3 regions of the Bacillus sp. 2175 genome follow, and region 3 is predicted to be linked to each of the others. Evidence: a T-box and tRNA genes for the amino acid it is inferred to sense, from the RefSeq annotation. Region 3 holds a T-box; the other regions hold tRNA genes.
What was found. A T-box is a leader RNA that pairs with one kind of tRNA and senses whether it is charged. The one in region 3 lies ahead of tyrS (tyrosine--tRNA ligase), so its partner is inferred to be a tRNA-Tyr.
Positions count from the first base shown of each region.

Region 1: it has a tRNA-Tyr gene. The T-box ahead of tyrS (tyrosine--tRNA ligase) is inferred to sense a tRNA for this amino acid. The anticodon was not compared.
Region 2: it has a tRNA-Tyr gene. The T-box ahead of tyrS (tyrosine--tRNA ligase) is inferred to sense a tRNA for this amino acid. The anticodon was not compared.

Region 1 covers NZ_CM173819.1:623,977-627,231, reverse strand. Annotated here, with positions in the region: gene ACXKY9_RS03495 (YebC/PmpR family DNA-binding transcriptional regulator) at 1-102, opposite strand, end outside; gene ACXKY9_RS03490 (DUF3884 family protein) at 443-763, shown strand; tRNA gene ACXKY9_RS03485 (tRNA-Leu) at 881-962, opposite strand; tRNA gene ACXKY9_RS03480 (tRNA-Cys) at 973-1,043, opposite strand; tRNA gene ACXKY9_RS03475 (tRNA-Gly) at 1,058-1,132, opposite strand; tRNA gene ACXKY9_RS03470 (tRNA-Gln) at 1,138-1,212, opposite strand; tRNA gene ACXKY9_RS03465 (tRNA-His) at 1,276-1,351, opposite strand; tRNA gene ACXKY9_RS03460 (tRNA-Trp) at 1,371-1,444, opposite strand; tRNA gene ACXKY9_RS03455 (tRNA-Tyr) at 1,452-1,535, opposite strand; tRNA gene ACXKY9_RS03450 (tRNA-Thr) at 1,546-1,621, opposite strand; tRNA gene ACXKY9_RS03445 (tRNA-Phe) at 1,640-1,715, opposite strand; tRNA gene ACXKY9_RS03440 (tRNA-Asp) at 1,725-1,800, opposite strand; tRNA gene ACXKY9_RS03435 (tRNA-Met) at 1,804-1,880, opposite strand; tRNA gene ACXKY9_RS03430 (tRNA-Val) at 1,907-1,982, opposite strand; tRNA gene ACXKY9_RS03425 (tRNA-Glu) at 1,987-2,061, opposite strand; tRNA gene ACXKY9_RS03420 (tRNA-Ser) at 2,079-2,170, opposite strand; tRNA gene ACXKY9_RS03415 (tRNA-Asn) at 2,173-2,247, opposite strand; rRNA gene rrf (5S ribosomal RNA) at 2,256-2,371, opposite strand; rRNA gene ACXKY9_RS03405 (23S ribosomal RNA) at 2,472-3,255, opposite strand, start outside.
Region 2 covers NZ_CM173819.1:155,002-158,256, reverse strand. Annotated here, with positions in the region: gene rocF (arginase) at 1-279, opposite strand, end outside; gene ACXKY9_RS00940 (glycerate kinase) at 490-1,635, opposite strand; tRNA gene ACXKY9_RS00935 (tRNA-Ala) at 1,753-1,825, opposite strand; tRNA gene ACXKY9_RS00930 (tRNA-Gly) at 1,836-1,907, opposite strand; tRNA gene ACXKY9_RS00925 (tRNA-Lys) at 1,916-1,988, opposite strand; tRNA gene ACXKY9_RS00920 (tRNA-Gln) at 1,994-2,068, opposite strand; tRNA gene ACXKY9_RS00915 (tRNA-Tyr) at 2,134-2,217, opposite strand; tRNA gene ACXKY9_RS00910 (tRNA-Val) at 2,235-2,310, opposite strand; tRNA gene ACXKY9_RS00905 (tRNA-Glu) at 2,316-2,390, opposite strand; tRNA gene ACXKY9_RS00900 (tRNA-Thr) at 2,415-2,487, opposite strand; tRNA gene ACXKY9_RS00895 (tRNA-Asn) at 2,492-2,566, opposite strand; rRNA gene rrf (5S ribosomal RNA) at 2,576-2,691, opposite strand; rRNA gene ACXKY9_RS00885 (23S ribosomal RNA) at 2,782-3,255, opposite strand, start outside.
Region 3 covers NZ_CM173819.1:4,382,679-4,385,933, forward strand. Annotated here, with positions in the region: gene ACXKY9_RS22735 (YjdJ family protein) at 1-266, shown strand, start outside; gene tyrS (tyrosine--tRNA ligase) at 344-1,600, opposite strand; T-box leader at 1,671-1,898, opposite strand; gene ACXKY9_RS22745 (hypothetical protein) at 1,976-2,221, opposite strand; gene ACXKY9_RS22750 (RNA polymerase sigma factor) at 2,202-2,747, opposite strand; gene ACXKY9_RS22755 (hypothetical protein) at 2,728-3,183, opposite strand; gene ACXKY9_RS22760 (maltose acetyltransferase domain-containing protein) at 3,250-3,255, opposite strand, start outside.

The sequences.
Region 1 (3,255 bases), 1.5 Mb from region 3:
TGCTGCCACATAAATTTCACGCCCAAATTTCGCGTATATACGGCTTGTATTTGCATCTTTTGATGCTTTTTTGTCTTTAATATTGTTCCATTTACGGCCCATACTTTCCACTCTCTTTCCCGTTTTAAATCTACATAAAAATATTAATATGAAATATAATGTGTGTTCAACACATTTTTAAAAGAAATATAAAAAGTTCATTTTTGATTCATATTATAGACATAATATAAATCACTATCATTTTGTTCTTTCGACAAGTTATATTATACATGAATTCCTACGTTTATTACGAATTTTAGAAGCACATAGTATAATTTAACAAAAAGACTCTAACATTTCTGTTAGAGTCTTTTTATATTGCTGACACCTATTCCCATAATTACTTTCTATTGTTGTATAATAAAAATAGGGAAAAATTTGAAGAAAAGAGAGAAGGAGAATTATGACACATTCAAATGAGAAAAAAGCACATAGTCTTAAAGGGATAGAAGAAAAGTTAAACCCAACTATCTATCAAGTGAGATTCATGAAATTAGATGAACCAATTCAATTTGAGTCGTTCCCTGAATTAAAAGATTTAGGGGACTGGTTAAGTACTTCAACGCATATGTGGGCGTGCCACTCAACTATGTATAAGTACAACAGAGAAGGGTTTGAAAAGAAGTTTTTAGAGATTACAAACTTAACCGTTGATAGTGTACTAATATCTACTGGTGGTATCGGATTTAACTTCATGTCACCGGGGTGGAGAAATTCTCTCTAGAGTACTCGAAAGAAATATTGTATATACAATACTTTTTCTGCTTATTTTGTCATGTAATGAAAAGAAAACAAAAAAGCTCTATACTAATTGTATAGAGCTTTTTTACGCCGTTCATGATACCGATGGTCGGGGTCGAACCGACACTCCCGAAGGAACACGATTTTGAGTCGTGCGCGTCTGCCAATTCCGCCACATCGGCACAAAAGAAAAGGCGGCAACCGGATTTGAACCGGTGATAAAGGTTTTGCAGACCTCTGCCTTACCACTTGGCTATGCCGCCATATTAAATTTTATTGGAGCGGAAGACGGGATTCGAACCCGCGACCCCAACCTTGGCAAGGTTGTATTCTACCACTGAACTACTTCCGCAAAAATGGCTGGGCTAGCTGGATTCGAACCAGCGCATGACGGAGTCAAAGTCCGTTGCCTTACCGCTTGGCTATAGCCCATCGAATTCTTACTTAATTATATGTAAGTATCCATTAGATTATTTGTAATTTTTAAAATAAAAATGGGGCGACTGATGGGAATCGAACCCACGAATGCCGGAGCCACAATCCGGTGCGTTAACCACTTCGCCACAACCGCCATGTTGTGTAAATATATTTGGCAGGGGCAGTAGGAATCGAACCCACACTGGAGGTTTTGGAGACCTCAGTTCTACCTTTAAACTATGCCCCTATGTAAATGGTGGAGGGGGGCAGATTCGAACTGCCGAACCCGAAGGAGCGGATTTACAGTCCGCCGCGTTTAGCCACTTCGCTACCCCTCCGAAACTTACATGGTGCCGGCTAGAGGACTTGAACCCCCAACCTACTGATTACAAGTCAGTTGCTCTACCAATTGAGCTAAGCCGGCGTATTTTATTAAAATAAATGGTGGCTCGGGACGGAATCGAACCGCCGACACGAGGATTTTCAGTCCTCTGCTCTACCGACTGAGCTACCGAGCCTTATTAAAATGGCGGTCCCGACCGGGGTCGAACCGGCGATCTCCTGCGTGACAGGCAGGCATGTTAACCACTACACCACGGGACCATTTGGTTGCGGGGACAGGATTTGAACCTGCGACCTTCGGGTTATGAGCCCGACGAGCTACCGTGCTGCTCCACCCCGCGATAATACTATTCATATAAAATTTATATGGTGGAGGATGACGGGATCGAACCGCCGACCCCCTGCTTGTAAGGCAGGTGCTCTCCCAGCTGAGCTAATCCTCCAAAGTGGTGACCCGTACGGGATTCGAACCCGTGTTACCGCCGTGAAAGGGCGGTGTCTTAACCACTTGACCAACGGGCCAAATACTATAAATCCTATGGCGGAGAGCAAGGGATTCGAACCCTTGATACGCTTGTGACGTATACACGATTTCCAATCGTGCTCCTTCGGCCAACTCGGACAGCTCTCCAATGGCTCCGCAGGTAGGAATCGAACCTACGACCGATCGGTTAACAGCCGATAGCTCTACCGCTGAGCTACTGCGGAATAATATTGCCTGGCAACGTCCTACTCTCACAGGGACAAGGTCCCAACTACCATCGGCGCTAGAGAGCTTAACTTCCGTGTTCGGTATGGGAACGGGTGTGACCTCTCTGCCATCATTACCAGACATTATTCTTTTGAGACAATCATTATTATAACTTATTTACTTTAAAAGTCAACAAGTTTTTTATGTTCTCTCAAAACTAGATAACATTGCTACATATTATATGGTTAAGTCCTCGATCTATTAGTATTCGTCAGCTCCACATGTCACCATGCTTCCACCTCGAACCTATCAACCTGATCATCTTTCAGGGATCTTACTAGCTTACGCTATGGGAAATCTCATCTTGAGGGGGGCTTCATGCTTAGATGCTTTCAGCACTTATCCCTTCCGCACATAGCTACCCAGCTATGCCCTTGGCAGAACAACTGGTACACCAGCGGTGCGTCCATCCCGGTCCTCTCGTACTAAGGACAGCTCCTCTCAAATTTCCTACGCCCACGACGGATAGGGACCGAACTGTCTCACGACGTTCTGAACCCAGCTCGCGTACCGCTTTAATGGGCGAACAGCCCAACCCTTGGGACCGACTACAGCCCCAGGATGCGATGAGCCGACATCGAGGTGCCAAACCTCCCCGTCGATGTGGACTCTTGGGGGAGATAAGCCTGTTATCCCCGGGGTAGCTTTTATCCGTTGAGCGATGGCCCTTCCATGCGGAACCACCGGATCACTAAGCCCGACTTTCGTCCCTGCTCGACTTGTAGGTCTCGCAGTCAAGCTCCCTTATGCCTTTGCACTCTACGAATGATTTCCAACCATTCTGAGGGAACCTTTGGGCGCCTCCGTTACACTTTAGGAGGCGACCGCCCCAGTCAAACTGCCCACCTGACACTGTCTCCCGGGTCGATAAGACCCGTAGGTTAGAATTTCAATACAGTCAGGGCGGTATCCCACCAGCGCCTCCACCGAAGCTAGCGCTCCGGTTTCAATGGCTCCCGCCTATC
Region 2 (3,255 bases), 1.0 Mb from region 3:
TACAAGTGGAAAACGACCTTCTTCTATAATATGATCCACCTTACTTGCTAATTCATTACATACAGTTGCAACTTGTGTAAGGTTTCTTAATTTTGTATTTTCATCTATCTCTTTTTCTCTCTCTATACATATATCTCCCATATCTTTAACGTCATATCCAATTTCTTCAATTCTTTCAATTACCCCTGCATAACGGATCGCGCTCGGTCCCATATCAACTCCACGACGCATCTGTCCTAAATCCATTGGAACTCCAATAACTGAGATTTCCTTTTTCATAGATAGTATCCCCCTTTTATGCCTTCACTAAATATTTTAAATCTTTTATATAGTCTGACTCAACTCGACATTTTTCTGTATGGATATACAATTTATTCACTTATATTCATACTGAAAACCAAATTTCAAGACTATTCTATGTATAAAGTTAACTTAATGAAACAATCGCAATCACTATTATTAAATAATAATAATAAAACACTCCTACATTTAGAAGTGTTTTTCTGATGCTATTTTCCATACTATTGCAATATTTTTTGTTGTCATTTCAATATTTTCTTCTGCTACTTTATATGCTTCTTCTAGTGTCATCGGTCTCGTTGTAATACTAAATACCGCATCTATTCCTTTCTCGTACACAGCTGAATAATCAGATGATACAGACCCTCCAATAGCAATTACAGGCACAGAAAAACGTTTTGCACGCCCCGCAACACCCACAGGAGCCTTTCCATATGCAGTTTGTTTATCTATTCTACCTTCACCAGTTATAATGAGATTTGCATCTTCTATATGTTTATCGAAATTTGTATAATCTAATACAATTTCAATGCCCCTCCGCAAGTCTCCCTTTAACACTGAAATAACAGCCGCTCCCATTCCTCCCGCTGCCCCTGCACCAGGTATTTCAGATACATCAAAAGATACATATCGTTTAAGCATATTCGCATAATGTTGTAAATTCTCATCTAGCTCTTTCATCATCTCTACATTTGCACCCTTTTGTCTCCCAAATATGAAAGATGCTCCCTGCATTCCGACTAATGGATTATCCACATCACATGCCGCTTCTATCTTTACCCCCTTTAAGCGGGGGTCCATTTGTGAAAAATCAATAGCAACAATCGAATGTAATGTGCCTCCAGATGGATCTATTACTTCACCCTTGTCATTTATAAATCTTACTCCTAAAGCTGCTAACATACCTGCCCCACCATCATTTGTAGCACTTCCGCCAAGTCCTAAAATTATGTACTCCACTCCTTGATCTAGCGCATGTAATATAAGTTCTCCTGTTCCTTTTGTCGTTGTAATAAGTGGGTTGCGCTTTTCAACTGGAACGTGCTGTAATCCTGATGCTGCTGCCATTTCTATAAACGCTGTCTTTTTATCTTTAGAAATGCCATAAAAAGCTTGTATACCTTCTCTAAGCGGTCCTGTCACACTAATTGATATAATTCTCCCCCCTGTAGCATCAACAAGTGATTCAACCGTCCCTTCTCCTCCATCTCCAATTGGTATTTTCACATACTCTGCATTAGGAAAAATTGCTCTAAAACCTCTTTCAATAGCTCCACATACTTCTATAGCTTTTAGGCTTTCTTTATATGAATCAGATGCAATAACAACTTTCACAATTATCTCCCCATCCCTTATTTTTACGTTTTCTTCATTTTAAACGACAAGTATAAAAGTTGTCTTTTTAAACACAAAAAAAGCTTACATCATATGATGTAAGCTTTTTTATTTAGATGGAGCCTAGCGGGATCGAACCGCTGACCTCCTGCGTGCAAGGCAGGCGCTCTCCCAGCTGAGCTAAGGCCCCTTATTAATTAAGCGGAAGACGGGATTCGAACCCGCGACCCCAACCTTGGCAAGGTTGTATTCTACCACTGAACTACTTCCGCAAAAATGATGAGCCATGAAGGACTCGAACCTTCGACCCTCTGATTAAAAGTCAGATGCTCTACCAACTGAGCTAATGGCTCGTAAATGGCTGGGCTAGCTGGATTCGAACCAGCGCATGACGGAGTCAAAGTCCGTTGCCTTACCGCTTGGCTATAGCCCATTAATATTTACTAGTATGGTTATCTTTTCAAAAAAATAAACCCTCTCAGGTTATTTTAAAGAAAATGGTGGAGGGGGGCAGATTCGAACTGCCGAACCCGAAGGAGCGGATTTACAGTCCGCCGCGTTTAGCCACTTCGCTACCCCTCCGACATTTTAAATATATATGGTGGAGGATGACGGGATCGAACCGCCGACCCCCTGCTTGTAAGGCAGGTGCTCTCCCAGCTGAGCTAATCCTCCAAAAGTGGTGACCCGTACGGGATTCGAACCCGTGTTACCGCCGTGAAAGGGCGGTGTCTTAACCACTTGACCAACGGGCCAAAAAAGTTTTAAACCTATTCCCAAGCTTCCAACCGGGCTTGAACCGGTGACCTCTTCCTTACCATGGAAGTGCTCTACCAGCTGAGCTATGGAAGCATAATGGCTCCGCAGGTAGGACTCGAACCTACGACCGATCGGTTAACAGCCGATAGCTCTACCACTGAGCTACTGCGGAATAATATTAGCCTGGCAACGTCCTACTCTCACAGGGACAAGGTCCCAACTACCATCGGCGCTAGAGAGCTTAACTTCCGTGTTCGGTATGGGAACGGGTGTGACCTCTCTGCCATCATTACCAGACTTTTATCATTATAAACATTTCTTTCGAAATGTCAAGAAGAAATTTTAATGCATATTCCTTCAAAACTAGATAACATTGCTACATATTATATGGTTAAGTCCTCGATCTATTAGTATTCGTCAGCTCCACATGTCACCATGCTTCCACCTCGAACCTATCAACCTGATCATCTTTCAGGGATCTTACTAGCTTACGCTATGGGAAATCTCATCTTGAGGGGGGCTTCATGCTTAGATGCTTTCAGCACTTATCCCTTCCGCACATAGCTACCCAGCTATGCCCTTGGCAGAACAACTGGTACACCAGCGGTGCGTCCATCCCGGTCCTCTCGTACTAAGGACAGCTCCTCTCAAATTTCCTACGCCCACGACGGATAGGGACCGAACTGTCTCACGACGTTCTGAACCCAGCTCGCGTACCGCTTTAATGGGCGAACAGCCCAACCCTTGGGACCGACTACAGCCCCAGGATGCGATGAGCCGACATCGAGGTGCCAAACCTCCCCGTCGATGTGGACTCTTGGGGGAGATAAGCCTGTTATCCCCGGGGTAGCTTTTATCCGT
Region 3 (3,255 bases):
TTATGCTATTTATTACTTCCGCACTGATGAGTTGGTATCAGGGGAGTAATTTAATAGATAATCCTGATGAATGGAAATATAGCGCTAAGTTTACAAATTACTTTAAAGGCACCGTTTCAAATTACCAAGATATTTATCAAATCGATTTCTTTATATATGCGGCAAAATTTTATCCAACAGCATTTATCGTTATGCTAGTTAGTTTACTTTATATGCTCATATTAATTCTTTATATTCTATTTAAAAGAAAAGATCCGGCGATTTAAATCCATACATAAAAACCCCGAATCATAGACTTTTCAGCCTACAATTCGGGGTACTATTTGTTTACATTCGTTTCTAATTAGTAACGAATTAAGAAATATTTCTTCTTACCGCGGCGAATGATTGTGAATTTACCTTCGATGCGGTCGTTTTCTGTTACAACGTAGTCTAATGCTTGTGTACGCTCACCGTTTACGTAGATTGCGCCATTCGTTACATCTTCACGTGCTTGACGTTTTGATGGAGAGATTTTGCTTTCTACAAGTAAGTCGATTAATACTGTATCTTCTGCAGTACGTTCTACAGATGGTACGTCTTTGAATCCTTGCTCGATTTCGCTTGCAGTCAGTTCTGCTACAGAACCGCTGAATAATGCAGCTGAAATTTTAATCGCTTGCTCTAATGCTTCTTCACCATGAACAAGTTTTGTCATTTCAGAACCTAATGCTTTTTGTGCTGCACGTTTTTCTGGCGCTTCAGCTACTTGCTTTTCAAGCTCAAGAATTTCTTCATGAGATAAGAATGTGAAGTATTTTAAGTATTTAACAACGTCGCGGTCATCTGTGTTAATCCAGAATTGGTAGAACTCGTAAGGAGTTGTTTTCTCTGGGTCTAACCAAATTGCGCCGCCTTCGGTTTTACCAAACTTCGTACCGTCAGATTTAGTAACTAGTGGAATTGTTAAACCGAATGCTTTCGCATCTTCTTCTGATTTACGGATTAATTCAAGACCAGCTGTAATGTTACCCCATTGGTCACTACCACCGATTTGTAGACGGCAATTATGTTGCTGATATAAGTTTAAGAAGTCGTATGATTGTAAAATCATGTAACTAAACTCAGTGAATGAAATACCAGTTTCTAAACGAGATGCTACTGTATCTTTTGCTAACATATAGTTTAAACCGAAGTTTTTACCGATATCGCGTAAGAATGAAATTACATCTAAGCTACCAAGCCAGTCGTAGTTGTTAGCCATCGTTGCTGGGTTGTCCACGTTTTCAAACTCTAAGAAGTTTGAAAGTTGGTTTTTAATGCTTTCTGTGTAGTAAGCAACTGTATCTTTCGTATTTAATGTACGTTCTGCTTTTTTACCACTCGGGTCACCGATCATACCAGTACCACCGCCAACAAGTGCGATTGGTTGGTGACCAGCTAATTGGAAACGACGTAACATTAATACTGGTAACATATGACCAATGTGTAAGCTATCCGCTGTCGGGTCGAAACCACAGTATAATTTAACGCTTTCTTTTTCTAATAATTGCTCAAGGCCCTCAGCATCTGTTTGCTGATTAATTAGACCGCGAAATTCAAGATCTTGTAAAATACCCATATCCTACATACTCTCCTTTAAGTTCATTACTGGCGTGAAGGTTGAAAACATAAAAAAATCGCCCCTTCAAATAAGGGACGATTTTGATTATCGCGTTACCACCCTAGTTGCAGGCAAAAAAGCCTACCACCTTATTTACATAACGGCTTAGCACCGTCTTTTCCCTTTTGAATAAAATTCAATCGAAAAAAGATGCTCTAGGGGCGTAATTCGCGATCATCTATGTGCTGATTTTCACCGGCCATCAGCTCTCTAAAACAGGGAAATGATCACTACTTCTCCCTTTCCACGCTCAATTATTCATATACTTTTCTTTATACCATCATTTATATAGGCATGTCAAATAGAGGTCAGGTTTCCCTTCTTGTCAATCCTTTACAACACCATAAAGAGTATCGTAATAAGAGAAAGAATTGGAACCCCAACTAATAACGATACATGAAACACAATCGATAAATCATTCCCAATGGTCGCCTCCACAGGATCTTTCGCTGGGGAACCAAGAAACCCGATTAATCGATCGAATCGACTTACCGTTTTTGGAAAGTCTGGTATTTCTACATGATCACTATCTAAATGTTGCTTTAACTTATATTCACTCTTAAAGGGATTTTCGCTCAATTTCGTCCACCTCCAGCAATTGTTTCAATTTCTTTATCCCGTTATGAAGTCTCGATTTCACCGTTCCAATCGGAATGTTTAATATCTCTGCAATTTCTTTTTGCTGCATGTCATGATAATAAGAAAGGATTAGGACCGCTCTTTGCTCTTCTGGAACTTTCAAAATTGCTTCTCTTACTGTGAGCCGATCTTCGTGAGAAAATTCTTTTTCCGGAATCGGCACTAAAAATGGCAAAAGCGTACGCCACTTTTTTCTCCTATTTAATTTATTAATCATAAGACGATAACCAATTTGAAATAAATACGTTTTTATTTTACCTTTTTCAAGTTCATACATATGTTTCTTACGCTCTAGCGTCAAAAACGTATCTTGCACAAGATCGATACTTAATTGTTCATCTCGGTTAAATCGATATAAAAATGTGTATAGCGCTGGTTTGATTAAAACATATAGTCTTTCTCCCGCTTGTTTATCTCCACTTTGATACGCAAGCATGAGCTCCTCCTCAATCCCAATCTGCGCCATGATTTTTGATCTCCTTTATTCCTTTTAACGTTAATGAAATACGGGAAATTAAATATGCAATCGCAATAAAAATCCACAATTGTGATTGATTTGTAAAAAATTGCACATATGGGTTTTGAATCGTAAATCCCATAGTAACTAAAGTATTTAACGCTTGCACACATATGCATGCATACAACGCAAGGCAGATAGAAATAGTGTCAAATACATTCCAGCGAAAATACACTTTTGTTTTTGTAAAATCAATTTTATATCCATTTTTCCGTACTATATGTTTTCTATCAAATGGAATAATGATTGAAAACATAACACCCATTATAACTCCAGCTGTAAGCATTGATACTCTATATCCAATTGGTATCGGTAAGAAAAGACCACAAGAAAATACAACTATAATTCCAATTACAGCAAAAGTAAGAAGTAATTTATTAGACATATAAAAGCCTCCCTCATCTATTCTTTCATAAATGTATACAGACGAGGAAGGCACTTCGTTCAAATATTATTT